One region of the Priestia sp. TSO9 genome, then DNA from elsewhere that is predicted to be linked to it. Evidence: a T-box and tRNA genes for the amino acid it is inferred to sense, from the RefSeq annotation. Region 1 holds a T-box; the other holds one or more tRNA genes.
The links. The T-box of region 1 lies ahead of thrS (threonine--tRNA ligase). A T-box ahead of a tRNA ligase gene usually reads a tRNA of that ligase, here a tRNA-Thr.
Positions count from the first base shown of each region.

Region 1 (15,346 bases):
GCAATGTCAGGTATCTATTCGATAACGATGGTATATGCTAACCATACGTTTACTGGATCTGCTCGTATTGTAACAAGTTTAATTACTGGTTTTTCAGGGCTTGGAGGAGCTGTTTTCCCTGCACTTATTGGCTTTACTATGGATGTAAGCGGAATCACATCAGCACTTTGGTACATAACAGCTTTTGCATGTTTATATCTTCTGGCGCTTTGCATCATTTTTTTCGTTCAGCGTGATGCCAAACAAAAAGCTAATAATCATTTGCAGCCTATGAAATAAATGCTACGTTAAAAAAAAAATACTAAATGAGATGGCTGAAAAAGATGTAACTTTATAAATGGTTAATATCTATTTTAATAAAAAATATAAAAAAGAAAGGTTGAATCTATGTCGACCTTTCTTTTTTTTAGAAAAATTCTCATTAAATTTTTTCTAACAATATCTTTATAATCAAATAGCAAAATTCCTGCTTTTAATTTCGCTTTAGTATTAACCCTATAAACCATTCTTTTCTTTACTTTTTACTAATATATCAAATATTCTATATATTCCTAATGTTATATAAAATTAAATTGACAAATATATGAAGCGGTTATTAGAATTTAGTCATCGAACAGTGAAGAGCTGTTTAAAAGTAGGGGGGAAGTAAATGCCGTTACAAAATAAGCATCTAGCAGTTGTGTTACAAAATACATATTTACCGTTTATTTTTGAAGAAGCAGAAGCTCTCGGAATTAACGTGACGTTTTTTTATAACCAAGAAGAAGTAGAACCTAAGCATCTTAAAAACGTACAAAATTTCATACCCATTGATTTATTTCACACCCCAGACAAAGCTCTTGAGATGATTAAAGCAGAGCATCACAAAAATCCTTTTGACGGCATTATGACATTATATGAGCCTGCATTAGAGTTTGTATCTCAGTTGACAGAAGAGTTAAACTTACCGGGCTTATCACCGTTTGTGATTAGTAACTGTCGCAACAAACAGAAGATGAGAGATGTTTTAAAAGATAATGATCTTAACACTCCGTATTTTAAAGAGGTTGAAAATACGGAGGAATTAACGAATCTTTCAATGCCTTATCCTGTCGTAGTAAAACCTTCTAACGGATTTTCCAGTCAAGGTGTATCACGAGCGAATAATAAAAAAGAACTGATTGACAGCATAGAAAAAGTGAGACGCGTAAATGAAGAAGACCTAAGCAAATTCACAAAAAATAAAACGAGCATGGTAATTGAACAATTTATAGACGGACCAGAGTTTGCTATTGAGACGTTTTCTGCAGAAGGAGAAATTTATGTACTTTCTATAGGTTATAAAGGAAATTCCAAAGGACCTTTCTTTGAAGAAGGTGTTTATATAGCTCCAGCTCAGCTAGAAGAAAACGTTTGGCAATCTATTGCACAAGAAGCAGCTAGAGCAGCAAATGCTTTAGGAATTGAGAATGGCCCGGCTCATATTGAATTACGCCTGGACCCAGCGGGAAAACCTTATGTGATTGAAATAGGAGCGCGCATTGGAGGATCTGGGATTTCTCACTATATCGTAAAGGAAAGTACAGGTATTAACTATATGGAGCTAGTTTTTTACTATGTATTAGGAGTAAAACCTTCTGTAAAAAAAAATGAAAGAAAACGAAAGAAAGTGGTGGGCAACTACATTATCCCTGTGCAAGGCCATGGAATTTTTAAAGAAATTCGAGGCTTAGAAGACGTGCGTAGAGATACTGAAGTAAAAAGAGTTATTCAATTTATAACTAAAGGGACAGACATTTTACCATATCCGCACTTTTCAGGGTACCCTGGATTTATTTTAACCACTCATGACTCTTATTCCGACTGTGAGCAGTATTACAGCTATTTAGATAACAAAGTAAAAATCGTTTATAAAAATAAAGTAAACGCATAGGGGGTATCAAAGGCTATGATAGTTGCAGAGTCGTCTAGTAAGAAAAATCAGCAGCTTCAAAAAATTAGCATTATCCATACCTTAGGGCCTGAAGGAACAAATTGTGAAAAAGCAGGCTATCTGTGGTTCGAACGCCAAAGCATACAAGGTCAGGTCTTTTTGCATCAAACGTTGGAAGAAGCTTTAGTTCATGTGAAAGAAACAGAGAGTTCGGCTCTTCTAGGCTGCGCAGTATATCCTTACTTACATGATATTGTGTTCAAAAATTTAACTAGTTTAGAGCTAGTAGATAGCTTTATTATGCCGACGTATAACATGGTGCTTGCCTCAAAAGAAGAGGTGATAACAAACAACAACCTGTTAATTGCTTCACATCCTGCCCCTGTTGATTTAGCTCATTCCATCAGTCCTAATGTTCAGTTAGTAAATAGTAATGCTCAAGCGGCGATTGATTGCTTAGAAGGAAAGGTAGACGCATGTATTACAACAAGTAAAGCCGCTAACGAGCAGGGGTTAACAGTTGTAAAAGATTTTGGAGAAGTGCCGATGTGTTTTACGCTCCACGGAAGAAAATAGGCTTAACTTTAAAAAGAAATAAGGTGAAACAGTGATTTCTAAATTAACCCGTATTCATGTCCATCTTTTGTTCTGTCTATTAGCCGTCATCGGTGGAACGACATGGGCTTTTCAAAAGACTGGATTAAAAGATAGCTTGCCTCTATGGTCAGCAGGTATGAGGTTTTTAATTGCTAGTTTAATAATTGCCCTCTACCTCTTACTCACAAAAAAAATGGCCGTTTCAAAAGAAGTAGTAATCATTTCAGCATTAAACGGAATTTTGTACTTTGCTCTACCGTTTGGTTCTGTTTATTGGGCATCCGTCTATTTGCCAAGCGGGCTTGTTTCCGTTTTAGCTGCCAGCATTTCAGTGTTTGCTCTTTTATTTAATCGCTTATTTAAAGGAACACCAGCTACAAAAGGACAAAAGCTAGGTGTAGTCATGTGCTTAATTGGTATGAGCGTTGTATTTGGAAATCAGCTGTTTATACAGGGAAATGTGATTCAAATAGTAGCCATGATCGTCATTTTAATGGCTATGCTAGGTTCAGCTTTTATAACTGTTCAAGTTCAATCTCGCATAAAATCCTTGCCTATTATGACCTTTAATTCTTTTTCGATGCTAAGTGGAGGCGCTTGTTTACTGATTGTTAGTTTATTTGTGGAAAATGGAAATCGCACTTTCTCCGGGATTAGCCTTATCTCATTATTATACTTGGCCATTATAGGGTCGGTCGTAGGGTTTTCTATTAATATTTATTTATTAAAAAAATGGCATATATCAAAAGCAACGGCGCATTTATTTATTTCACCGGTTATCGCCTTATATGTAGGATTTGTCTTTTTAGGTGAAACATTAAACAAACAGGTCTATATAGGTACAGCGTTTGTAATAGCAGGGGTTATATTTATTAACTTGAAAAAGCAAATAGAGAAAAACACAAATAACTCTACTCTTACATCATCTAAAAATATTTCTGCTAAGTAGCTGTTCTAAAAAAGGAGTGTTTTAATCATGTTAACAAAAAATCATACTCAAAGTTTAGTGGAGTTATTAAACGATAAAATAGTACCTGCTCTATATGAGATAAGAAAATATCAGGGCCCAAATGGAGAGGTCAAAAGAAATTACGAAAAAGCTAGAGAGCTCTTATTAAAAGTAGTTGCTGAAACTGAAACAATATATGACTCTTTAAATTTACCTGAAGTGTGGAATGCATTAAAAAATGACGTATGTGATTGGATTGAAAGAGGACTCGATCAAGCTCCTTATTTTGATCAAACGTTAATTGCTTATAGCCCGCCTGCAAACGGAGAGGCGACGTTCTTTTTAGGACCGATTGTAACGCCTAATGGCCCTACAAAAAGAGGGTTTTATTTAGAAGCCTTTATCGCCGTTCGTGATGAACCCGAAATCATGAACTCCATTGAAGCAGACCTTCCTCATCCTAAAAATGGATGTGAATCTTTAAAGCTGTTGGCTGGTACTCAAGGATTTATGGAAGGGAAGTGTATTGTATTTTTCCCTGAGAATGTAAAAACAAAAGAAAAGGTAACAAGTCAAAACTTCGCGATATTTTTCTTTAATAAATTTCACAGCATATACAATGATGATACATTAAAAAGAGCGTATTCTATCTTTCCTGATTTTAACTTTAAATCTCATACTATGAATAGAGAAGACACCTATCAGGCAAGGGTAATCTGGGGATATCTACATGATTATTACCATCACTGCGGAAATAAACCTTTTGACCAGCATATACAGGCAAAAATGAATTTTTTTGCAGGCATACTGGAAGAAGTTAAAGTAGACTGTCAGACGGTGCTGACTCTTCATAAAAGAAAATATCCTTTTTGGGAAGAGATAACAGAATTTGTTCTCTTTGAACGACTTTTAAGATACCCTATTCAGCATAATGCACCCCGAAACTTTGATTCTGGAACAGGATTTTTTCTTTTTAGCTGGCTAGTTGCAAATGGGCATTCAATATCCCGAAAAGGAGACCATGCTTATTTAGATTTAGACATATGCTTAAAAGAACTGGATCTTTTAGTAAAAGAAATTGAAGAACTTGAAACGGTTCAAAGTGACTCTGACTATAAAGAAAAAGCTGAACATTATGTTCGAAAATACTTATTGCCTAGTGAGAATGGTGATAAATTTACTATTCCGAACAAGTACTTTATTAATCAGCAAAATAAAAAGATTGAAGTTCCATACTTACTATTCGATGACCATAATCTCTAAGGAGAAGATGCACTAATGAATGCTTTGCATTTAAGTAAAATCGGAAACAAAATGACTAATAAAGTAGGCGTTCGCGCTATTATGCATGACATCCAAGAAGTGCTCAATTCCAACCTCAATCAATATGTGAATTTAAGTGCTGGCAACCCCGCCATCCTCCCTCAAGTTTATGAAATGTGGGAAGAAGCTTTAAGAGATATTGTGAACGAAAAACAATTAAAAAATTTGATTAGCCAATATGGTTCTAGTTACGGTACGCATGAATTAATTGATTGCATAAGAGAATACTTCTTTACGAATTATCGTATTAAACTGGACAGAGAACAAGTCTTGATCACGTCGGGAAGTCAAAATCTCTTTTTTTTAGCTTTAAATTCGTTTTGCGGTACAAGTAAAGAAGAAAGAGTAAAAAAAGCATTAATACCTATGCTGCCAGATTACGCTGGGTATAGTGGAATCGCGCTCGAGGAAGGTGTAATAGAGGGAATTCCTCCTATCCTTTCAAAGCTTGATCGTCATACGTTTCGCTATGAATTTAACAAACAGGCATTTAAAGATAAAATAGCTCAGGACCCAGACATCGGAGCTGTCGTATTATCAAGACCTAATAATCCAAGCGGCAACATTCTTTCAAAAGAAGTCGTACACTTTATATCCCAAGTATGCAAGGACTATAACATTCCATTGCTAATTGATTCAGCGTACGCACCTCCTTTTCCGGCTATGAACTTTGTTGAAATGGATCCAATCATACATGATAATATCATTCACTGCATGAGTCTTTCTAAAGCCGGATTGCCTGGAGAGAGAATAGGAATTGCTATAGGAAAAAGTGAGTTCATAAAAGTAATGGAAGCATTTCAATCAAATATTTTGATTCACTCTTCTAGGTTAGGTCAGCGAATGGTGACTAGCACCTTAAAGAGCGGGCAGTTAGCCGGAATTTCAGCTAACTATATAAGAACTCATTATAAACAAAAACATGACTATTTAAAAAATCTTTTAACTACACGTATGCCGGATGATATTCCTTGGTATTTGCACAAAGCGGAAGGTTCGTTATTTGGTTGGCTTTGGTTAGAAGGTTTGCCTTTCAGTGATAGCGATCTATACAATAAATTAAAAGCAGAAAACTTGATTGTAGTACCAGGCGGCTCATTCTTTCACGGCAGCCAATCTTCTTCTCACAACCGGGAGTGTATTCGTATAAGTCTTACTGCTACAGATGAGGAGTTAAAGAAAGGAATTGATATTCTTTCTTCAGTAGTTAAGGAAATATACAGTTCAAACTTTATATTTCAAACAGAAAAAATATAATTTCTTTAAGATTTAGCAGTGCAACTCATACGTAATCATAAAGGATTCTTTATAAGCTAAAGATTGTTTAAAGAAGACAATAACATCCAATTTCTTTGGGAATTGGATAATTTTTTGCAATGAAAGACTCCTATATTTCTGCTAGCATATGAACCACGTCAAGAAATAGCAAGGAGGCTTTTTATTTTTATGATAAAGAAACTAGTAATCGCTATAGCGATGCTTATCCCAAGTTTTGGTGCAGGTTACTCAGCATTTGCTGCAGCGCCCGCTCATGAACAGCACGTTCAAGTAAATAAAAATGATAAAGAATTATTAGCTCGTCTCGTATCAGCCGAAGCCAAAGGAGAGCCTTATGCAGGCAAAGTAGCCGTGGCGACAGTTGTATTAAATAGAGTCGACAGCAGCAAATTCCCGGACACTGTAAAAGGCGTTATTTATCAAAAAGGTCAGTATAGTCCGGTGAGCAACGGTCAAGTTAATAAACCTGCAGACAAAGATTCAAAAAAAGCTGTAGAAGAAGCAATTAACTTCCAAGGTCAAGGGAAAGGTTCATTATTCTTCTTTAATCCTGATAAAACGGGAGATCAATGGCTGCGCCAAAAACAAGAAACAATTAAAATAGGAAATCATGTATTTGCAAAATAATAAAAAAGCTAATGGCTAGCTGCGCGCTGCTATTAGCTTTTTTAGTTATGTACATAAAATAAACAGTAGAACAACCTTTAAAATTAGAATTTCATGGTAAAATATAAAAAGTCATTCATAATTAAAAATATGAGGTGATAACGTGAAAGAGAATATGATGTTTGCTTGGATAGCTTCATGGTTAGCTCTTGCTGGTCAGCTCGTTTTTTTTATGGGAGTAGCGCTTTTTACAGGGGATTGGCGCTACATGATGTGGAGTTTTATGATAAGTATAATTGTAGGTATACCTAGTATCATTGGCACCTATAAACGAAATCAGCAGCTAAAAGCATACAAAAAATAAGGAATATCGTATTGAAACGAGCTATGAAAGACTTAGAGAAATCCTCCAAGTCTTTTTTCGTTTGGGTATAAAAAGACATGAACCGTACTCCGTTCTTCTAAAAAAAGTGCTTTTTACATAGTTTATCAATACAGAAAATTTGATAAACACGCGGAGGAGTAAACATGCAGAAACAGCCTAATTTTTTGTTAATTGTCGTGGACGAGGAGCGATTTCCACCCTTATATGAAAGTAAAGAACTAAAAAAGTGGAGAAAAAACATTTAAAAGCACATGAATTTTTAAAACAGCATGGAATGGAATTTACCCTTCACTACGTCGGTTCTACAGCTTGTTCACCAAGTCGAGCTACATTGTTTACAGGGCAGTATCCTTCCTTGCACGGAGTTACGCAAACGCAAGGTATCGCAAAGAAGTCACAAGATCCTGATATGTTTTGGCTGCAGCCTAATACCGTCCCGACGATGGGGGATTATTTTAAGCAGGCTGGGTATCAAACCTTTTATAAAGGAAAATGGCACATTTCTGATGAGAACATCTTAATTCCAGGAACACATAATGTTTTTTCTAGCTACCAGATGCAAACAGGAATACCGGATCCGGAAAAAGAATGCCTCTATCAACGGGCTAATAAGCTTGAAAAGTTTGGTTTTTCAGGGTGGATTGGTCCAGAACCGGAAGGGAGAAACCCGCACAATTCTGGTTCATCTGCGGCCGTTGGAGTGAGCGGACGAGACGAAATATATGCAGAGGAAATCATAGAGCTTATTCAACGATTAGAACATCAAGCGACTGAGCAGCCTTGGCTCATGGTAGCTTCGTTTGTGAACCCGCATGACATTGCGCTGTTTGGAGCGATTACCAAACACCTTCCTATGTTTCAGTTTTCTATTGATGAGACGATTCCGAACATCGATCCGCCGCCTACCATTAGAGAACCTTTACAAACAAAGCCTTGCGCTCAAAGCAGCTATAAATACTCTATCCAAAAGCGCTGCAGCCAACGCCAAATTCTAGCTTCTACCGGCGCTTGTATTATCAGCTGCAAAAAAATGTTGATAAACAAATTTTAAAAGTTCTTCGGACCATAGAACAATCTTCTTTCTATGAAAATACAATTATTATTTTTACGTCTGATCACGGTGATTTGCTTGGAGCTCACGGGGGACTACATCAAAAATGGTACAACATGTATGAAGAATCTATTCACGTTCCGCTTCTCATTCACAACAAATGTTTGTTTACCAATTATCAACGTACAGACCTGATGACTAGTCACGTTGACTTGATCCCGACAATGCTTAGTTTAGCTAATATCAATGCTTCCGCTGTTCAAAAGCAATTACAAAAAAGTCATACGGAAGTACATCCATTTGTTGGGCGAGACCTGTCAGGTATACTTCGAGGAGAATCGTCTCTTGAGCAAGAGCAAACACCGGTTTTCTTCATGACGGATGATGACCCGACAAAAGGACTTCACCAAACAAGTTTTTTAGGAGAAAGCTACCCGTCAGTTGTTCAGCCTAATCACATTCAAGCGGTCATTGTCGAGTTTTCGTCAGCGGCAGGAAAGGAAATTTGGAAATACGCTCGCTATCATGATAATCCGCAATTTTGGTCAGCAGATGACAAAAAAGATGAATTCATTCACGGAGAGCAATATGAAGGTTACCCTGTAAGTCTTACTACCCTCAAAACAACACGTGTTCCCGATCAAATTGAAATGTACAATTTGACCAAGGATCCGTTAGAAACAGTAAATCTGGCTCACCCGTACTTTTCGACAAATGAAACAAGGGAAATTCAGCGGCAGCTTGATGTTATTCTTAAAGAACAAATCAGGACAAAACGGATTTTTCCGCAAAGTGGAAGTATGTATGATGAGCTTCAGTCTAAAGATAGATAAAAAATAGTTTCTACGGATTTAAGTCAACTATTTGGGTGAGCAGAAAAAGGTATATTTAATATTTTAGTATATAAATAAAAAAACCTGATGATGCTTGTGCTATGTTACTTGTTCTGGTTTGGGATAGTATTGGTTTTACTTCGTTAATTCCGCTTAGATAAAACAAATAAGGACTTACGGTATCTTTCTTTTGCGCTTTATTGTTGTGAAAATAAAGGTAAAAATAAGAATAGAATGTAGTCGTTAATAGTATAATAAAAAACTTTTTAAGTCCGTATATTCTTAAGTAACTTTTCAAGAATTCAAGCATAAAGTAATTCTATACCATTAAAAAATAAAAAATTATCTCTTGACTTCTGTTAAATTTATACACTATAATCGCTTTTAACAACTAATAAACAGTATTTGGCAATGAAAAGGACATGAATTAGGTGCTGTTTTCTTCGCAGAGAATAGGGTCACTGGCTGAGAGCCCTTAAGAAATCATCTAATTTACCACCTTAGAGCTATTGCAGGGAACGTGCATAACTGAAACTGCAATCGGTAAAACCGTTATCTTTTTTGAGCGTAAAATACGTATGGGTATTTTACGGAATTAGGGTGGTACCACGGCCGCATTCGTCCCTTTACTAGGGATGAGTGCGGTTTTTTTATGTAGAAAAAATGAATATACGAGCAATGAAAAGGACATGAATCATTTTTGGATTTTCTTTACAGAGAGTAGGGTCACTGGCTGAGAACCCTTAGAAAACGAAATGAATTTACCACCTTGGAGCTGCGGCGGGGAATGTATATACACTGAAACCGCAACCGGTAAAACCGTTATCTTTTTAAGCGTAAAATACGTATGGGTATTTTACGGAATTAGGGTGGTACCACGGCCGCATTCGTCCCTTTACTAGGGATGAGTGCGGCTTTTTTGTTGAATAAAAACATATTGGAGGAATGAACATGTCAAAACAAATGGAAGCAGAAAAGCGAAATCATCAAAAATTAGGTCAAGAACTGGAGCTGTTTATGTCGATGGAAGAAGCTCCTGGCATGCCGTTTTTCTTACCTAACGGAATGATTGTTCGAAATGAGTTAGAAAACTACTGGAAACAAAAGCATTACAAAGCAGGCTATCAGGAGATAAAAACACCAATCATGATGAAACAGGAGCTATGGGAACAATCAGGACACTGGGAGCACTATCATGAGAATATGTATTTTTCAAATGTTGACAAACAAAACTATGCGATTAAACCTATGAATTGTCCGGGAGCCATTTTGTTGTTTAACAGCAAGCGAAGAAGCTACCGAGAACTTCCGATTCGATACGCAGAGCTTGGATTAGTTCATCGCCACGAGCTTTCTGGCTCTTTAAACGGATTGCTAAGAGTCCGTTCATTCACACAGGACGACGCTCATTTATTCGTAGAACTCAGTCAGATTGAAGCTGAGATTAGCCGCATCCTAGCGTTTATCCATGACTTTTACTCACATTTTGGCTTCGATTACAAAGTGGAGCTATCCACACGACCTGGAAAATTCATGGGAGATATTGAAACATGGAACCAAGCAGAAAAGTCGCTTCAATCTGTGTTAAGTGAAAAAGGCTTAGATTACCAGGTTAATGAAGGAGACGGAGCTTTTTATGGGCCGAAAATCGATTTTCATATTTTAGATTCCTTAGGTCGCAGCTGGCAGTGCGGAACAGTTCAGCTTGATTTTCTAATGCCAGAGAAGTTTGACTGTATGTATATTGGGGAAGACAATAAACCGCATCGTCCCGTAATGATTCACCGCGCTATATACGGTTCCGTTGAACGATTTATGGCCATCTTGATTGAACATTACGAAGGTCAATTTCCTCTTTGGCTGGCTCCTGTTCAACTCAAACTATTGCCTATTGCACCGCCGCATATGGAATATGCATATAAAGTGAAACACGAGATGGAGTTAAAAGGATATCGTGTGGAAGTAGATGATCGCATTGAAAAAATAGGGCTAAAAATTCGAGAAGCAGAAATGCTGAAAGTTCCTTATATGGCTGTGATAGGAGATAAAGAAGTGGAAAATGAATCGCTTGCTATGCGAAAGCATGGGAAGAAAAATATAGGAACAATAAGTGTGGAAGAGGCAGCTGTAAACTTGAATAAAGAAAAAAATTCAAACGGAGTTTATTGAAGCCATTTACCTTGCTAAATAGAAAAATCCGATTTTTTAAGTCGGATAGTGATTCCCTTCATCTTGTCTTACACCAAAATGAAGGGAATATTGAACTAGAAGGGTATAAAATATTATATATCGGCAGTGTAACTTTTGTCTTAGATAAACGCCGTTATTTTATAAAAAAATTTATCTTATTCTATTCGAATCGTTTGTGGATGAAGCTGAAGCTTCACCTGATGGTTTGTTTATGTTTTGCTGATCTCGCTTCTTTTTAGAAGGAGAGTAAAAAAGAAATTTAAACATAAAGTATACTCCTAATGCTAGTAAAATACAGCCAATAAGTAAGTTAATCATCTTTCTCCGCCCTTCATACACTTCAGTTTTCATCATTATAACACCCGGTAAGATAAAACATTCATCGTTCTGTAAATAATCTCTATGTCAGGAATTTATATCTGAAGATAGTTAGTAAAAAAGTTATTTAAAAAAAATATAAAATAATTTTTCAGAATATTATTTTTATTCAAACTTATTATACGTAAGCATAATGATAATCTCTTTATTTAGTTTATAAATACAAAATAGAGCAATGATAAGAAATCGCTTACAAAAACTCTTGAAATATATATAATGATATTAGTATACTAATAGACAAGTTAGTAATTATTTCTATATAATTACTACTGTATCTGAAGTGAAAACGCGCAGGCAAATGGGAAAGACGTTATTTTCAAGTTTTTAATGGATGAGTGGCAACAGAAAGGAGAGAGTGCAATGGGAAAACTATTTAAAAAGAAGTCAATCGAGCAATTATTAGAACAAAGTCAAAACAAATCTCTAGTCAAAACATTAGGAGCATTCGATTTGACTCTTCTTGGTATTGGAGCCGTAATCGGAACGGGGGTTTTAGTATTAACAGGCTTAGTAGCTGCTAACGATGCTGGGCCAGCCGTTATTTTTTCTTTTATATTGGCTTCTATTGTATGCGGTTTTGCAGCGCTGTGCTATGCGGAATTTGCTTCAACTATACCTGTATCTGGGAGCGTTTACACCTATACATATGCAACCATCGGCGAAGTGGTAGCGCACTTAATGGGATGGACGTTGCTTTCTGTCTATTTGTTAACGATGTCAGCAGTAGCAAACGGCTGGTCTTCTTATTTTAACAACTTTTTAGAAGGCTTTGGTTTTTCACTGCCAAAAGAATTGATTACAATCCCTGCAAATGGAGGCCTAGTAAACCTTCCTGCTATTTGTATTACGCTTCTTATTACATGGCTGCTTTCAAGAGGAACAAAAGAAAGTAAAAAAGTGAATAACTTTATGGTACTTGTTAAATTGTTTATTATCCTTCTCTTCATTATTGTAGGAGCTTTTTATGTAAAACCGTCTAATTGGACACCTTTTATGCCTTATGGAATTGAAGGTGTTGTGACAGGGGGAGCGGCCGTATTTTTTGCTTTCTTAGGTTTCGATGCCTTATCTACATCAGCAGAAGAAGTAAAGAATCCGCAGCGCAATTTGCCCATTGGAATTATTAGTTCACTTGTGATCTGCACGATTATTTATGTAGCAGTATGCCTTGTTATGACCGGAGTTGTTTCGTACAAGGAACTGAATGTTCCAGAAGCAATGGCCTATGTTCTTCATTCAGTAGGACAAAATGCAGTGGCAGGAGTTATTGCTGCAGGAGCTGTCATTGGAATCATGGCTGTTATTTTCGCCTACATTTATGCAGCAACACGCATTTTATTCTCAATGAGCCGCGACGGCTTGTTGCCAAAAGCATTTGCCAAAACAAACGAGAAAACAGGAGTTCCGATTCTTTCTACTTGGCTAGTAGGGATTATCGGAGCGTTAATTTCAGGATTTATAGATCTAAAAGAACTTGCGAATTTAGCAAATATCGGAGCTCTTTTAACTTTCGGCATGGTGGGCGTCAGCATTATCATCTTACGTAAAACGCATCCAACTTTAAAACGTGGATTTACAATGCCGTTTGTCCCGGTTTTACCAATTTTATCTGTATTATCTTGTTTATTTTTAATGATTAATCTTCCTAAAACAACATGGCTGTATTTTAGCATATGGATTGTGCTTGGTATAGTTGTATATGTCGGTTATTCTCGTAAACACAGTCGATTAACAAGTAAAGAAATGAAAAAAGCGAGTTAAAAGTAAAAAAGAGCCTTTCAGCAAAGAAAGGCTCTTTTTTACTTGTTGTTCGGTTGTTAGACAGTTAGGACGATTGTTCACTATGTTTTTTGCGTGTTTCCACAATAAAAAGACAAGTGCTGATAACAAAAGCCGTTCCTACAAAAATGGCGCCGACCCAAGGAAGTGAAGTAAGTCCCATATGGTTAATAATTACGCCTCCGAAAAAGGCGCCAAAAGCATTTCCTAAGTTAGCAAACGAATGATTCGAAGTAGAAGCTAAAGCAGGTGCTTCCTGTGCTAAGTTCATAATTTTCACTTGAATACCAGGCATTACAGCAAATGCTGCTGCCCCCCAGAAAAACAGCGTGATAATCGCTGCTGTTGGGCTTTTAACGGTAAACGTAAAAATAGTCAGCACAATACAAAGAAAAGCAAATATACCTACAACCGAAGGCATTAACTTCCAGTCTGCTAGCTTGCCTCCAACAACGTTTCCGAGCGTAACTCCGCATCCATATAATACAAGTATCCACGTAACGCTATGTTCACTTACTCCTGTAACGTCTTCAAGAAGCGGTGTAATGTACGTAAATACAGTAAATAAACTACCGCATCCTATTGCGCTTAAAAGAAGCATCACAAGAAGTTTTGGTTGAGTAAAAGCAGCAAACTGCTGTTTTAGACCCGTTAATTTGTCTTGACCAAGCTTTGGGATAAACAGAATAATACCAATAAATGCAATAATCCCCATGATCGTAATAGCTCCAAACGAAGCTCTCCAGCCTAAGTGTTGCCCAATGAATGTTCCCACAGGAACGCCGATTATATTTGCAATGGTTAAACCTGCCATCATCGTTGCCACAGCACTTGCACGTTTATGAGGTTGTACGAGCCGTGAAGCAATAACAGCGCCTACTCCAAAGAAAGTACCGTGACATAATGCCGTAACTAAACGAGCTCCCATTAAAATTCCATAGCTAGGTGCAATAATAGCAATCGCATTTCCGAGAATAAATAAAAGCATAAGTAAACAAAGCAGAAGCTTTTGAGGAAGTCGATGAGTAAAAATGGTTAAAATTGGCGCGCCGATTGCTACTCCTAAAGCATAGCTTGTAATTAGTTGGCCAGCAGTCGAAATGCTAACGTGAAGGTCTTCCGCAACGTTAGGCAATATCCCCATAATAACAAATTCCGTCATTCCGATAGCAAAAGCTCCAAGAGTCAATGAGATGAGAGCAATTGGAAAGGAATCTTTCTTACTGACCTGCTCATTAGCATGCATTGTATTCATGTGTGATCACCCTTTCTGTGTATAAAATTTATATCTCCTTGAAAAGAAGTCAATTACTAATAATACTTAAGTGATTGAGCTTTGACAACCAAAAAAGCTGATGTAAGCGGTATCTTTTCGAATTCCATTTATCTTTATCATATATGAAGACAGTCAGACATAAATTTATTGACAGAATAAAGTTTAGTCCTATAAACTATTTTTAAAGTTGAATAGTTTATACCTATAAACTAAATGTGCAAAGGAGGGAAAGAAGTGACGAAAAGCAAGTTATATCAAGCTGTAGAACTTTTTGAAGAAGTGCTGTTTGTAGGAACAGAAGTAATTCACAGAGAGATAAGCCATAACCTCTTCGAACATGTCTCTAGGCAGCAGTTTGATTTGTTAAATAGTTTAATGATTAAAGGTCCATCTTCACCTGGCAGTCTTGCTGTCTTGCAAGGTGTTCATAAAAGTGCTATTTCGAATCGAATCAAAAAGCTGCTCGAAAAAAGGCTTGTGGAGTGGGACACTAATGAACTAGAGAGCGATAAACGTTCTAAGCTTATTAAGATTACGGCTGAAGGAGAAAAGGTAATAAATGACGGAAATGCCGCGTGTTTTAGTATCATTGAGAATTTGTTTGATGATGTAGAAGAAGAAAAAATAGATACATTTATTGAAATTCTTACAATGGCAAAAGAAAAGTTAACTACAAAAGGGGAAAGCAAAGAATGAAATTTATTGTGAAATTTAAATGGGTGATTGCGGCCTTTATTTTAGCTTTAACAGGTATATTGATGCTAACGTCACCAAATTTAACAAAGCTCG
Region 1 covers NZ_JAJEKD010000013.1:764,488-779,833, forward strand. Annotated here, with positions in the region: gene LJC66_RS12070 (MFS transporter) at 1-279, shown strand, start outside; gene LJC66_RS12075 (ATP-grasp domain-containing protein) at 650-1,912, shown strand; gene LJC66_RS12080 (hypothetical protein) at 1,928-2,488, shown strand; gene LJC66_RS12085 (DMT family transporter) at 2,520-3,458, shown strand; gene LJC66_RS12090 (DUF6421 family protein) at 3,486-4,721, shown strand; gene LJC66_RS12095 (valine--pyruvate transaminase) at 4,737-6,038, shown strand; gene LJC66_RS12100 (cell wall hydrolase) at 6,228-6,686, shown strand; gene LJC66_RS12105 (hypothetical protein) at 6,829-7,029, shown strand; partial or broken gene LJC66_RS12110 (sulfatase family protein) at 7,194-8,934, shown strand; T-box leader at 9,337-9,563, shown strand; T-box leader at 9,604-9,832, shown strand; gene thrS (threonine--tRNA ligase) at 9,886-11,103, shown strand; gene LJC66_RS12120 (hypothetical protein) at 11,275-11,478, opposite strand; gene LJC66_RS12125 (amino acid permease) at 11,863-13,263, shown strand; gene LJC66_RS12130 (MFS transporter) at 13,328-14,536, opposite strand; gene LJC66_RS12135 (MarR family winged helix-turn-helix transcriptional regulator) at 14,792-15,253, shown strand; gene LJC66_RS12140 (MMPL family transporter) at 15,250-15,346, shown strand, end outside.

Region 2 (15,346 bases), on a different contig from region 1:
AGCCAAAGTGATTTCGGGCGCGTGAAGCGTCAACAAGAAGTGATCGGTAAATTAATGGATGAAGCTCTTCAAGTAAAGACGCTGGCAAAAGCTCCTAAGCTATGGGGCGTCATTGATCCATATGTGGATACAAATATTCCTCCAAAAACATTTATCGTGATAGGAAAAGATTTCTTAGTTGGGAATCAGCCAGATTTAAAATCTCTTCGTTTACCGGTCGAAGGTTCCTATTCAAATGAACGAGTATCCGGTATTGGTGCTGTTTTAAGCATCGACCTTGAAGAAAACAAACAAGCGTTACAGTCATTTTTAAATTAGGAAAAGGTGTCCATTAGCGGACACCTTTTTTATACTATTCAAAAAAACTTCTGTTTTTCCTCCCTATCCTTCAAAAAAATTTGAGCTTCGACAAAAAATGAAGCCATTTTCCAGGAAACAGCTATTTCTTTGAAGTTCTATTTTTTCTACTACATGCGTATATGAAAGGAGAAGGACTTCTTTTTTATATTTTTGATTCAAGGAGATGAACGTATGAAATTATATGGTTTTCAATCTGAAGAAGAGCGTTCCTTTCTTCATTCCACCTATAAAGTGAACCCGCTGCTTTCTCATACTGGAGATGTTAAAATCAGCTTTTTATCTTTTCAAGAAAATGATTATACCCCCCGTCAAGAAGCTACGATTCCACAGCTTCTTTTAGTCGTTCACGGGGAAGGCTGGGTAGCTGGCGATAACGGACTGAAAATTTATATTAAACAAGGTGAATCCGCATTTTGGAGAGCCGGGGAATCGTTTGAAGTCGGGAGTCTAACGGCTATGACGGGATTACTCATTGAAGGATTAGATATCGCTCCTCAAAAGCTGCTTACTTCTTTTTCACGAACAAATGTAAATTAAAAAGCCGCGTTAACGCGGCTTTTTTTTATTATCTTAGTAATCGAGCGTAGCTTTCTGCACTATCTTGAATAACTTTGTCACTCAGGTCACCGCCTGCTCCTTGAAATAGAAATGGCGTTTGGAACTTCATGCCTGTTAAATTTGCCGTAGCTTGAAACGGAAGAAGCAGATGATTCATTGGATAGCGGTTGTATCCCCCTTCTTGATAAGCTTCTGGAGGGCCTCCTGTCGAAGTAGCTACGACAAACTCTTTTCCCTGAAGTTTAGTACCTTTGCTTCCATAAGCCCAGCCGTATGTTAAGACAACATCTTGCCACTCTTTTAAGAGTGCTGGTGAGCTGTACCAGTAAAATGGAAATTGAAAAACAATACGATCGAATTGAACAGCTAACTCCTGCTCTTTTTCTACATCAATTTTGAAATCGGGGTAGTTTGCGTATAAATCATGAACGTACACATTCTCTTCTTTTTTCACTCGCTCTGCCCACGCTTTATTAATACGAGAAGATGCTAAGTTTGGATGCGCTAAAATAACCAGTGTTTTCATTTTGATACTCTCCTTCTAATGTCTGTGCTTGCTTTTTCTTTTCTGTTTTTTACGCTTGCCTCTCACAGCTTGTTCAGTCATTCTTCCTTTTCCTTCAGGAAATACGAGTTAGTTTCCACTTATAAACTACCAGTATTATCATTTTGCTTCAATAAAATTGACTTTGGTTTTATCACCTTTAATTTTTTTATGTACCCAAAACGGCAAATAAAGGACAAGAAAGCTAAGAATCATAATTCCTTCAATCCATACTAAATACCAAGGATGAGGTCCAAGAACATCCAGCAAGGAAGCGTGCCCTGGTTTTTTCATCATGTATAAATAATTCGCCCCGAGTAAACGATTGATAGCATAGATAAAACCTCCGTACAGATTAACAAATACTACGCTTACCCACAAAGAACGAAACGTCGGCTCATATCTGCAAACAGCAATTAGCATACAGCAAGCAAGTACCACACCGCCATGCGATACATAAAACTGCACATAGCGAAACTGGGCATATGCATAGCCGCCAAGATCCGGGGTAATCATGGCTTGAACAGAGCTGCTGATTCCCGCGAAGTACACAAAATAAAAAAGAAACCTGCTTTTGGTTATCAGCATAATAGCAGCCAGCAGCACGACTATATCACTGAGCTGAAGCGGCAAGGAAGTTTCAGCAGACCACTGATGACATCCGATTTCCCAAGCCTGGTAGGCTGTTTCTGAAGCAATTAGAACGAGTGAAAGCAAAACGAACACAAACCTCTTTTGTCGTAGCTGCTTTCGACACAAAAAAATAAATGCTCCTATGATCACGATAATAGCTAAAGTTACAAGATGTTCAACTGAAAAAAGCTGAAAGGAATGTTGTACAGGATGGCACGTAAAAAATGAATTCATAAAACCGCCTCCCTTCCATCAGAAAACAAATTTGGTACCTTTAGCTTGTTCATAAGGCCTCATTTTCATTAATGCTTCTCTCGCATTAAAAAGAGATTGAGACATAACGAGATCACGCCAATCTAAAGACGGACGAATGGAGTAAATAATCGAGTATGGATAATCAACTGCTAGAAACAGCTAAAATAAAAAGATCCGAACGATTTATCATTCGGATCTTCTTTCAACGAACATACTGTTGTCCTAGCTTTTTTCTTCGTTTTTACTCTTTAATTAATCCTTTTTTCACTAAGAATTGATGAGCAACTTCTTCAGCTGTTTTTCCTTTTGCATTTACTTGATAGTTCATTTCACGCATTTCGTCATCACTGATTTTACCGCCCAGTTGATTTAAGATTTTTTTCAGTTCAGGATGCTCTTTTAGCATATCTTCACGAAGCACAGGCGCTCCTTGATACGGAGGGAAGAACTGCTGATCGTCTTTTAAGACTTTCAAACCAAACTGTTTGATTTCAGGATCTGTTGCGTAAGCATCCAGCATATTAATATCGCCTTTTTCTACAGCGCGATAGCGAAGCTTCGGCTCCATCGTTTTAATATTCGGGAAGGTAAGACCATATTCTTTTTGAATGCCTACATAGCCGTCTTCACGATCTTTAAACTCAAGCGTAAACCCTGCTTTTACTTTATCTGTTGCATTTGCCAAATCTGAAACGGTGGTTAGATTATTTTCTTTTGCAAATTCTTTTGTTACTGTCAATGTGTACGTATTATTAAACTTCATTGGATCTAAATAGACAAGGCCGAATTTCTTTTGAAATCCTTCTTTTGCCTGGTTGTACACCTCTGTTTCATCTTTGCTCTCCGGCTGTTCCTTTAGATGCGTCACAATGGCTGTACCCGTATATTCAGGGTACAAGTCAATTTCCTTGTTACGCAGAGCCTCAAATACAAATACTGTTTTTCCAAGCGACGATCGAAGATTTACTTTCATATCGGTTTGATCTTCAATTAATTCTTTGTACATATTAATTAAAATATCTTGTTCTGCACCAATTTTACCTCCGATAACAAGGTCTGGTTTTGTTGCGCTCATCGCTGCAAACGGAGAAACAAGAATGAGTATTAATACGATGATCATAATAAACGAGCGTTTTTTGGACCCTTTTTTAGCTGAGTGTTCAATCGTTCGCAGAATTCCATCAAAAATAAGCGCTAATAATGCTGCTGGAATGGCTCCTAATAAAATCAAACTATTATCGCTTCGGTCAATACCAAGCAAAATTAAGCTTCCGAGTCCGCCCGCTCCGATAAGAGCCACGATTGTCGCTGTACCAATAATGAGTACCATCGCTGTGCGAATTCCGGCCATAATGACAGGAAGAGCTAGAGGAAGTTCTACTTTAATTAATCGTCTCCACGAGTTCATCCCCATAGCTTTGGATGCTTCAATTAAAGATGGGTCCACTTCTTTAATTCCGGTATATGTATTTCGTACAATAGGAAGAAGCGAATATAAAAACAGGGCAATAACCGCGGGAAAGGTTCCAATTCCGACAAGAGGAATCAGTAATCCTAATAAAGCGAGTGAAGGAATGGTTTGCAGTACGGCTGTTACGCCAATGATCGGTTCAGCAATGCGGTCATGTCTCGTTAAGTACAGTCCGAGCGGCACTGAAATTAATACGGCGATAACAAGGGCCAGTACTGAAATTTGAATGTGTTCAAGAAGAGCTTGAAACAGTGCGTCTCCTCGTTGATCTAATAATGTGCTTAGTGCATTCATTACAGCGTTCCTCCTTCTTTCGTCTTATCAGAAAGAAACGCTAATAGAGTTTTGCGCGTTACAACGCCAATGCGTTTGCTCCCTTTTTTCACGGCTATTGCTTCATGGTCGTAAAGGGCGTCCATTGCCTGCTGAACAGTAGCGGTTGAAGCTAGCTCTTCAGTAGGTTCTACGTCTGGCTGTTCACTTTCTTTGAGAAACATATCCAATGTCTCAAATAAAGCATTTCCTTGATTTCCAATAAACGTTTTTACAAATTCATTTTTAGGCTTTTGAATGAATTCCTCCGGGGTTCCAACTTGAACAATTTCCCCGTCTTTCATTAGGCAGATACGATCTCCAAGCGTCATCGCTTCGCTCATATCATGCGTAACAAACACAAATGTTTTTTTGATTTTTTCTTTTAAGCTAATAACATCTTGCTGAAGCTGTTCGCGGCTTAACGGATCGAGGGCACTAAAGGGTTCGTCCATTAAAATAACGGGGGGATCAGCTGCGAGGGCACGCGCTACACCTACACGTTGCTGCTGGCCACCTGAGAGCTCAGACGGCTTTCGGTTTCGATACTGCTTTGGATCTAGTCCTACCAAGGTAAGCAGTTCATCAGTGCGCGTTTTGATTTTGTTTTTCTTCCAATGCTTCATCTCGGGTACAATAGCTATATTTTCAGCAATGGTCATATGAGGAAAAAGAGCAATCTGCTGTAGGACATAACCAATGTTCCAGCGCAGCTCATGTATGTTGTGGTCCGATACGAGCTTATCTTTTATGTATAGTTCTCCTTCGGTAATATCATGAAGACGGTTAATCATTTTTAAGGTGGTTGTTTTCCCACACCCACTCGGACCAATTAAAACGAAAAACTCTCCTTCTTTAATTTCTAGATTAATATTTTTCACGGCGGTCGTACCGTCTGGATATTGCTTTGACACATTCTTAAACGTAATCAAATTATCGTTCACACTCCCTGTTGAAATTTAACCCCTAGTTTCGTGTACCCAATGCTTAGAGGCAATAAACATTCTTTTAAGAATATTTCTAAATATGATTCATAAGACATAGTGAAAAAGATATACATGTTTTCTCACAGCGTCCTAATAAGGCTATCAAACTGTTAAAGTTTTCACAAGGCGGAGAAGAATTTTAAAGCCATCACAAATAAAAAAACCTTCTTTCAACAAGAAAGAAGGTTTTTTAGTATGCTAGCGACAGGGATCGAACCTGCGACCTCTTGCTTACCATGCAAGTGCTCTACCTACTGAGCTACACCAGCGTCTTGGAAAATTATATCACGTTTAAATTCATTTAGGAAGCGCTTTTTTAAATTTTTTTATTGGTATATTCTCTAATTTACGTCTTCTTAAATTCGCACTTTCTACAAAGTTCCATATTTTATGTTAGAACTCCTTACATAAATTATGTGAATTTTCTTTTTTTATATTACCCTTAGTAAAAGAGCTTACAAAAGAAGGGAAGAAAATAGATGGAACAACAACCAACCATGACCAAATCAAAAACGGCAACTCCCTACCCAAGAGACTGCACGTTCAGCCTGGAAGATTGGACGACGCTCGCTAAGTATTGGTACCCCGTCGCACGCTGCAGTGAGGTAACAGAGAAACCAACGTCCGTAAAACTGCTAGATGTAAATCTAGTTCTATACCGTACCACACACAAAGTAGTGGCGGCTCGTGATTTATGCGTTCACCGAGGCACCCCTCTTAGCATGGGCTGGGTGGAAGATGATGAAATTGTCTGTCCTTACCACGGCTTCCGCTATGCAACGGACGGCGCATGCACGTCGATTCCAGCTCACCCTGATGCCAATATTTCTCCCCGCTTGTGTATGGCCGTCTATCCAGTTATTGAACGATTTGGATTAGTGTGGACTTCCCTGACAGGGGAACAAGATAACCTGCCTTACTTCGATGCGTGGGAGGACCCTGATTTTCAGCAAATTGTTTGTCCGAGCTTTGATATCATGGGTTCGGCCGGTCGTCAAATGGAAGGCTTTTTAGACGTAGCTCATTTTGCTTGGGTTCACACGGACACATTTGGTGATCGAAACAACGCCTTTGTGCCTAAGTATAAAGTAAGCGATACAGAGTATGGGCTTCATGTAGAATATACGAGCACCGTGAGCAATTATTCCAAAGAACAGCAGCATTTAAATCCACCTGATTTTAAATGGCTTCGTGTCTTTGATGTTTATCCACCGTTTACAGCTACGCTAAAAGTATACTTCCCAGAAGGCGCAGAGCTGTGGATTATGAATGCAGTCTCTCCTATTTCAGCCCGCGAAACACGTTTATTCGCACCAATCGCTCGAAACTTTGACAAAGATTCTCCCGTTGAAGGTGTGTATGACTTTAACCTTCGCGTCTTTGACGAAGACCGTGAAATGGTTGAAAACCAAAAACCTGAAGACTTGCCTTTAGACCTGCAGATGGAAGCGCACATTATGGCTGATCAAACGTCCATCGGCTACCGAAAATTATTAAAGAAAATGGGGTTAAGTTTTAGATATACAAGCTAAAAAAATCCCCGCTGTCTCAGCGGGGATTTCTTTTTCATTTAGCGAACTGCTCACGTCCTGCTTTTTCCTTTATCACTTCATCTTCACTTGCCGGCGTTGCGCGTTTCATAAATAATGAAAGAATTAAGGCAACCACCACTAGTACTACTGAGACGGCAAACGCATCGTTAATCCCTTGTACCATTGCCTGCATCCCAATCTGTTCTTTCATTTGAGCTGCCCCGGCTGCGGTTGCATTCGCTGCTCCCGCTCCGCTCATTGCATCTTGAGCGAGCTCTTTTGCATGCGTAGCTGTACGGTTTGACATCACCGTTACTAAAAGAGCCGAACCAATAGCTCCCGATACTTGTTGAAGCGTGTTATTCATCGCAGTACCATGCGGATTAAAGCGCTGCGGCAGCTGATTTAATCCGTTTGTCATAACCGGCATCATCACCATAGACATTCCGAACATGCGAAGTGTGTAAAGCGTAATGAGCGTTGTATACGTCGTATCAAGCTCTAAGTTACTGAAGAAATACGTCGTAACGGCTGTAATCGTTAGACCCGTTACAGCCAGTGCACGCGCTCCAAATTTATCAAATAATTTTCCGGTAATCGGTGACATCACACCCATTAATAGCGCACCCGGAAGCATTAGTAATCCTGAATGAAGCGGAGAAATGCCTCGTACCGTTTGAACATAAATTGGCATTAGCAGCATGGCTGAGAATAATGCCATTGTGATCACCATTGAAATCGTTGATGATAAAGCAAACATTGGATATTTAAAAATGCGGAATTCAAGCATAGGTGTTTTAAGCTTGAACTGACGCGTAATAAATAAAATCAGCGCCACAGCTCCTACGATAATGGTGCCGTATACTTCCACAGAATCCCAGCCTTTATCTCCTGCTGAGCTAAATCCGTATAGAAGTCCCCCAAATCCAATCGTAGATAACACAAGCGATAGGAAATCCAAATTGATTTCCACTTTTTCTTTTTTGTCTTTTAATAGGAAGAAAGAGCCTATTAATACAATTGCCGCGATTGGCGTAACAAGGTGGAACAGCATTCTCCACTCATAGTGTTCAATTAGCCACCCTGATAAAGTAGGACCAATTGCCGGAGCAAAAATCATAACTAAACCGAAAATCCCCATCGCAGCTCCGCGTTTTTCTAATGGAAAACTTGTGAGCAATACGTTCATTAAAAGCGGCATCATAATGGCTGCGCCTGATGCTTGGATAATACGAGCGGTTAACAAGACCGAAAATACGGGCGAAGCACCGGCAAGTATTGTTCCTGCTGTAAATAAAGTCATTGCCGTTAAAAATAAGCCTCTGACAGAATAGCGCTGAATTAAAAAAGCGGTTGTTGGAATCATAATACCATTCACTAACATATAACCAGTAGAAAGCCACTGGACAGTTGACGTTGTCACCTCTAAGTCTTTCATAATAGACGGCAGCGCCACGTTTAATAATGTTTCATTCAACAATGAGATAAAAGCGCCAATTAACAAAATAGCAATTATGCCATAAGGCGGCTTTTCCATTTGATTTATCGATTGACTCATTATTGTACCTCCTTATACTTTAAGTTCATTTTTTTAGACACATGTTCTACATAGAGTATATTATACTGTGAGTTCAATTTATGCAAGTGAAAAATCTTGCGTTCATATCCTTTATTTTATCGACTTTTTTAGTCCTATAATCCTTTTATATCAATGCATTTTCGCGGTATCGTCTATTTTTTCGAAAAGAACATTTGTGTAAACGCTTTAAATCATGTATCATAAAGTTGGATCATGAGTCTAATTTTATATTTAGGTGATAATAATGAATAACCGAAAACAGCAAGTTGTAAAAAATGCACACCATCTCTTCGTTGAGAAAGGATTTCAAGCTACTTCTATTCAAGACATCATTGATTATAGCGGCATTTCAAAAGGAACATTCTACAACTATTTTTCTTCAAAAAATGAATTATTAATCGCTGTTTTCACATGGCTTCATACGACCATTGAACAAGAGCGGAATCAGCTGCTGGTTGGTAAAAGTCTGACCGATGTAGATGTATTTGTTAAACAGATTGATGCACAGATGAAAAACCATCATAAACATAAATTTTTCACATTACTTGAAGAAGTATTTGTTTCCAATGATCCTGACTTAAAAGCGTACATAAAAAAAACCCAGTTTATCGAAGTAAACTGGGTTTACAAGCGGTTCATTGATTTATTTGGACAAGAAAAGAAACCGTACCTGCTAGATTGTGCAATTATGTTTCTTGGCATGCTTCATCGCAACTTTCACTATAATTTTATGGTTAATGGCACAAATACTGACCCACATGAGATCATAAGCTACAGTGTCAAACGCTTGCTTCCTCTTGTAGACGAAGTAGCAAATTCAGGAGACATTTTGCTCGATCCGCAAACGATTAAAGAATGGCTTCCATCTTGCCCGAATACTAAAAATCAAATAGAACAGGATATTTCTGCAGCACTTATCGATTTAAAAAAACAGGTTCACAAACAATTTACTGATGAATTCGAACGTCAAAAATGCACAGAGCTTATTAGTTTTATTGAAGAAGAGCTGTTTAAACAGTCAAATCCCCGGAAGTTTGTTGTTGATAGTGCTCTTCATTCGTTACAGCAGCTGTCTGTCAACAAAAGTAAGACAACGCTAGAGGATTTACAGACGATGATTGATCAGTATGTGAGTGAACTTCATTAAAAACAAATTAAGCCATAACGAAATCAATACAATCTAAAAACGAACAAATGAGATACATGAGCTGAACCTCTTGTTCCACCGCTGTTGATTTCCGTGCAAGGCTTCGCTTTCCGCGGGCGGCCGGTGAGCCTCCTCGTCGCGTACGCTCCTGCGGGCTCTCACCTGTGCCGCTTTTCCTGCAGGTGTCTTCGCCTTGCCCTCCCATCAACTGCTAGAAGCGACTAAGTAGATGAAACATACATTTACCCTGCCAATGAAAAAATCCGAATGCGTTTGATTCTCCCTCAAGGATCAAACGCATTCAGATCTTCCTTCAACTAAACAACTTTTGTCCCGGCCTTTTTATTCACAAAGTGGAAACTCAAGTGAAAAGCACGTTTCTTTCCCTTTTATGCTAGACACACTCACTTTTCCCTTCATATAATGAATAATGCTGAAAGATACCATCGTTCCAAGTCCCGTACCTTTTTCTTTTGTTGTAAAATACGGTTCGCCTAGCCGGTTGATTTGTTCTTGCGTCATGCCGCAGCCCGTATCAATAATATCCACGATAACAGCTCCGCCTTCTTTTCCTACTTTAATAGTTAACGTGCCTCCGTTTTGCATCGCTTCAATACTATTTTTAAATAAATTGATTAAGCACTGCTGAAGCTTTCTTCTTTCTCCCATTACGAAGCACTTCACTTCTTCATCAAATGTAAAATCAATCGCGACTCCATTCATATTGGCAAGAGGCGTCATAATATGGGTGACGTGATGAATCTCTTCTGAAATATTCATTTTTTCATTTCGTTCTGGTGCAGAATTGGCAAACAGCAAGTAATCATCAATGATTTCTTTTGCGCGGTCTAGTTCATTAATCGCAATTGAAATGTAGCGTTTTTTAGTAGGTTCTTTTTCATCTTCTTGCAGCATTTGCATAAATCCTCTGCTTGCCGTTAGAGGATTTCGCACTTCATGAGAGATGCTGGCAGCTAAATGACTGACAATTTCTAGTTTCTCTGCTTTCATCAGGCGCTGCAGCACTAGTAAATTTGCCCGTATCGCTTCCCACAGTATGGTAATTACAAACATGCCTGCTACATCTAAAATCGCGAATTGAACCCACACGCTAATAGGAATGCTTGTTACGTGCAAGACAAAAATGGATACAAGCATAGCTAATAAAGAACCGATTATACTAAGACAGGTGCTCACGATAATTCTATTTTTTAATGAGAAATGTAAAAAGTATTTTGTTAGGAAAAATAAAGGAATGGATAAAATCGGAAGAGCAATTAATGTTGATAAAAACCCTACATCATACCCGCCAATTAGCAAGCGCAGCAGTAAAATAAAGACAAAAAGCAAGCTCCCTAGCGGCCAGCCTCCATATAACGTTCCTAAAATATAAGGAATTCTTCGTAGATCCATTCGATAGTCATCCGGGACATAAGCTCCGTTGACGGGAAACAAAAGGCAGAAGGTAATAGCTAAAATCGGAAATACTGCGATATAACGATCTTTCCACCAATGAATTTTTTTAGCATACTTGATTAAATAAAACATCTGAACTAAAAATAGCGCCAATAAAATAAATAGAAAATTAATTAACAAATCTTTTGTGACAAAACTCATGCATTCACCGGTCTTTCAAATGAGATAAAAATAAACTCTTTTATTGCATTTACATTTGTAACACAAATTAGAGCGTAATCATAGATAAATAAACGTATTCTATTTACTTTTTTACAACTTCCTATCACTTTATCGTCCGTTCCCTAAAATAGTGAAGGCTAAGAAAACCTTTTCAACTCCACTAAAAATATTCAGAATTTTATTTACATATGAGCTACAATGCTCTATAATCAGATCAATGTACTTGGTTTTGAGAGTAGGAGGACGAAATATGGAACTATCAATTACCTTAATGGGATTATTCGTTGGAACCCTTGTAGGCTTAACGGGGGTTGGAGGTGCCGCTTTATTAACACCTTTACTGATTGTACTCGGCATTAACCCTTCCATTGCCGTAGGAACAGATCTTGTCTACAATTCTATCACAAAATTATTCGGAGTCGCTCAGCACTACAAACAGCGAACCATTAACTTTAAATTAGCAAAATATTTAGCTTTCGGAAGTATTCCGAGCGCTGTGCTGGCTATTGTCACACTTCATGCATTTCCATCTTTTCACGAGCATCAAGAAACGATTATTAAGCACGCTCTTGGATATGTCATGACGCTGGTTGCCATTTCAATTATCTTTCGCGTCTTTTTTGATAAATTAATTCGCCCAAATCGGTTTCAGGAAATGGACTTAAATCAGAAAAAAGGATTAACAATCGGAATTGGCGTAGTCTTTGGATTTATTGTCGGACTAACATCGATTGGTTCGGGCTCATTATTTGCGATTGCGATGCTGTACTTATTTAAGCTTAAGACATCTGAGCTGGTTGGAACTGATATTGCACATGCATTTCTTCTCGTTACGGTGGCTGGTATTTTAAATGCAAGCTTTGGAAGCGTGGATTACATGTTGACTGCTAACCTATTAACTGGATCTATTCCAGGTGTGTTAATCGGAAGCCGTTTATCAACGAAAGTGCCTTCAAGACCGCTTCAAGCCATTATGGCAACCATCATTCTAATCAGCGGAATTAAATTAATTTAACAAATAAAAGCACATGCCTTTGCATGTGCTTTTTATTAGTTTTTTTAAAGATTTACATTAAAAATAATAATGTTTTAAACCACTCCCTTCCCTTCTTATACACTTCAACTAATATTTTTATTAAATTTTAGTCAAAGAGACCAATGACACCTCAAACAACCTTACGTTAAAATGTAAAAAATTATAACATCTATTGTGATATCTAAAAAATTGTACGACGAAGGGAGAACACATGACACAAACAGCGGCAAAAAGTAAGCAAAAACCTTTTTACAAAGGTCTTTTCTTTCAAATTATGATGGCAATTGTACTTGGCATAGCCGTAGGATATCTGTGGCCAAGCTTTGGAAATGCTGTGAAACCGATTGGAGACGGTTTTATTAAGCTTATCAAAATGCTGATTGCTCCTCTTATTTTTGGAGTAGTCGTTGTTGGAATTGCGAAGGTTGGAAACATTAAAACAGTTGGGCGTATCGGCGGAAAAACCATTCTTTACTTCGAAATTGTCACAACATTCTCTCTATTGATCGGTCTATTAGTAGCAAACATAATGAATCCCGGCACCGGTATGAATGTTGACCCTTCAAGCTTAAGCACAAGCGAAGTGGACACGAAGACTAACGGCTCCGAACTTCCGAGTGAAGGTGATTTTTTTCTTAATATGATTCCAGACAGTGCAGTTGGTGCTTTTTCAAGCAACTCCATGCTTCAAGTGCTTTTAATTTCTTGTTTGTTTGGCATCGCGCTTGTCCATATAGGTGGAAAAACAGCAGAGACCCTTTTAAATGTATTGGAGAAAGTAAATGATGTATTGTTTAAAATTATGGGATACATTATGAAATTAACGGCTCTTGCCACGTTTAGTGCCATGGCATTTGCAGTTAGTCAGTACGGTCTTGGAACACTTGCTGCATTCGGAAAGCTATTTATCGCTATGACAATTGCTTGTCTAGCATTTGTTCTTGTTTTAGCTGTTATTTTACGAATCTATTTAAAATTAAGTTTGTGGAAAGTCATTCTATATATACGAGAAGAAATTATGCTGGCATTTGCTACGGGTTCCACTGAAGCCGTTATGCCGCAGCTCATGGATAAATTCGAACAAGCAGGATGCAACAAAGCAGTCGTTGGCCTTGTTGTGCCTACGGGCTATTCGTTTAATCTAGACGGTGCTTCCATTTACTTGTCTCTTGCCCTCGTCTTTTTGGCACAAGCAACGGGCGTAGATTTGAGCCTCACTGATCAGCTTTTAATGCTTGGTGTTCTTCTTCTTACATCTAAAGGAATGGCTGGCATTCCAGGCTCAGCCTTTGTTGCTCTCTCTGCTACAGCAGCAGCAACCGGAGCCATTCCGGTAGCAGCCGTTGCTCTGATGCTCGCTCCCGATCGCTTTATGGGTAATTACCGGACCACAGTTAATATTATTGGTTATGCGGTAGCTGCTTTTATTATCGCACGATGGGAAAATTTATTAGATCTACAAAAAGCAAATGATGTGCTGGACGGAAAAATTGCATATCAGCCCAAAAATGCTGAAATTTCTCTCCCAGAGAGTATTCCAGCTGCCAATGAAAAAGCATTTTAACAAAAAAAATTCCTGGCCGAGACAAGTCTATTTTGCTTGTTTTTCGGGCAGGAATTTAATTGTTACATGAAAGGCCTTTTGCTGAAACTTATTTTCTTCGAGTATTTTATATACCATTTGTTTAATCGTTTCTTGCGTTTTGGCATCAGATGAAACGGAAGGCTCCATATACACGTCCAGCTCTACTCTGTCCTTTGAGTAAAGGGAAGAATTCACGCCCCTTGATTCATAGCCCGCTTCAGTTAAACCTCCGCTGATTTTATGCCAAATATCCAGTTTGTCCATTTGTTTAATAACAGGTTTTGCCTCTTCGTATGCTTGTGCTTGTTCTGTTTTTGACACTTCTTCTTTTTTAATAAAAACTGCATATCCTGAACCTACTACTAAAAACGTCATAATAGCAAATGCTCGCATTCTTTTCATTCTCTCACCTCATTTAGAGATATAGATTATAAATATGCGATCAATTGCTGCAGTATGACGGCTTGTATCTCTACTTCTTTTCCACTATACTCAGCAGTCGTTTAGAACCGACTTCTACTTCTTCTATCATACTGTTAAAAAGCTCTTGCACCGTTGGGATACTATCAATCAGTCCAACGACTTGGCCTGCCCATCCATAGCCTTCATCGATTTTATTTTCATAAATATACCGGCAGTTTGCCCCTCCGCTAATGACGTCTTTTAACTCTTCGTACCGCTCTCCTTGCTGCTCACGCTCGATAATGTCAAGAGTGTAGTGGGACTTCAATACGCGTCCAGGTGCCCCGAACGAACGTTTAATAACCACAGTATCGGTTTCTTTTGCTTCTACAATAGCTTGTTTATACGCATCATGGGCATCTACACATTCTTTTGTCGCGATAAAACGTGTTCCCATTTCTATCCCTTCGGCGCCTAATGATAACGCTGCCAATAACCCTTGTCCGTTTCCAATCCCTCCGCTTGCTAGGACCGGAATTGACACAGCCGCAGCTACTCGAGGAATTAATACCATTGTGCCGAGATCCTCACGTCCGATATGTCCTCCTGCTTCTTGCCCCACTGCCATGACAGCATCTGCTCCTAGCTTCTCAGCTTTTTGAGCTTGACGCACGTTTGCCACCAGTACGAGCGTTTTAATTCCCGTTCCTTTTAATCTCTCAAAAATAGGTGCGGGATTTGCTCCTGTTATGGAAACAGCCGGAACGCTTTCTTCTACTGCTACGTCGAGAAGTTCTTTATAAGAACCTTCCGTTTGACCTCCAACAGCAAAATTAACGCCAAAAGGATGCTCAGTTAAGGAACGCACTTTCTTAATTTCAGCTCGAAGTTTCTCAGGGGTTCGGAGCGTCATAGCTGTAATTTGTCCAAGCCCTCCTGCATTTGAGACAGCAGCGGCAAGTTCTGCGTACGCTAAATACGCAAGACCTCCTTGTACAATTGGATATTGAATCCCTAATAAATCTGTTACCCGTGTTTTCATCTATGTATCCCCTCTCCTTTTATTTTTTAATTATGAATGCTTATTCATAATCATAACAAGAAAATAACGGATTTCCTACGAAAAAATTCCAACATTTCTGTTTGCTTCAACTTTTGATAGGGTACACATTTTGTAATGATTATTAACTGAAAATCAAGGAGGAAGACATGTATGACAAAAAAGCACCCTGTAAATGAAAAAAGCAAGCAAGAACAGCTTGAGCAGTTTAAAACAGATGATCGAAACCAAGCGCTCACAACCAATCA
Region 2 covers NZ_JAJEKD010000015.1:910,233-925,578, forward strand. Annotated here, with positions in the region: gene LJC66_RS19940 (LCP family protein) at 1-318, shown strand, start outside; gene LJC66_RS19945 (hypothetical protein) at 532-897, shown strand; gene LJC66_RS19950 (NAD(P)H-dependent oxidoreductase) at 926-1,444, opposite strand; gene LJC66_RS19955 (YwaF family protein) at 1,583-2,329, opposite strand; gene LJC66_RS19960 (ABC transporter permease/substrate-binding protein) at 2,592-4,115, opposite strand; gene LJC66_RS19965 (ABC transporter ATP-binding protein) at 4,115-5,065, opposite strand; tRNA gene LJC66_RS19970 (tRNA-Thr) at 5,316-5,388, opposite strand; gene LJC66_RS19975 (aromatic ring-hydroxylating oxygenase subunit alpha) at 5,599-6,651, shown strand; gene LJC66_RS19980 (DHA2 family efflux MFS transporter permease subunit) at 6,686-8,209, opposite strand; gene LJC66_RS19985 (TetR/AcrR family transcriptional regulator) at 8,475-9,377, shown strand; gene LJC66_RS19990 (hypothetical protein) at 9,385-9,585, opposite strand; gene LJC66_RS19995 (ATP-binding protein) at 9,720-10,994, opposite strand; gene LJC66_RS20000 (sulfite exporter TauE/SafE family protein) at 11,266-12,030, shown strand; gene LJC66_RS20005 (cation:dicarboxylate symporter family transporter) at 12,263-13,615, shown strand; gene LJC66_RS20010 (hypothetical protein) at 13,643-14,038, opposite strand; gene LJC66_RS20015 (NAD(P)H-dependent flavin oxidoreductase) at 14,109-15,080, opposite strand; gene LJC66_RS20020 (catalase) at 15,252-15,346, shown strand, end outside.
Region 2: it has a tRNA-Thr gene. The T-box ahead of thrS (threonine--tRNA ligase) is inferred to sense a tRNA for this amino acid. The anticodon was not compared.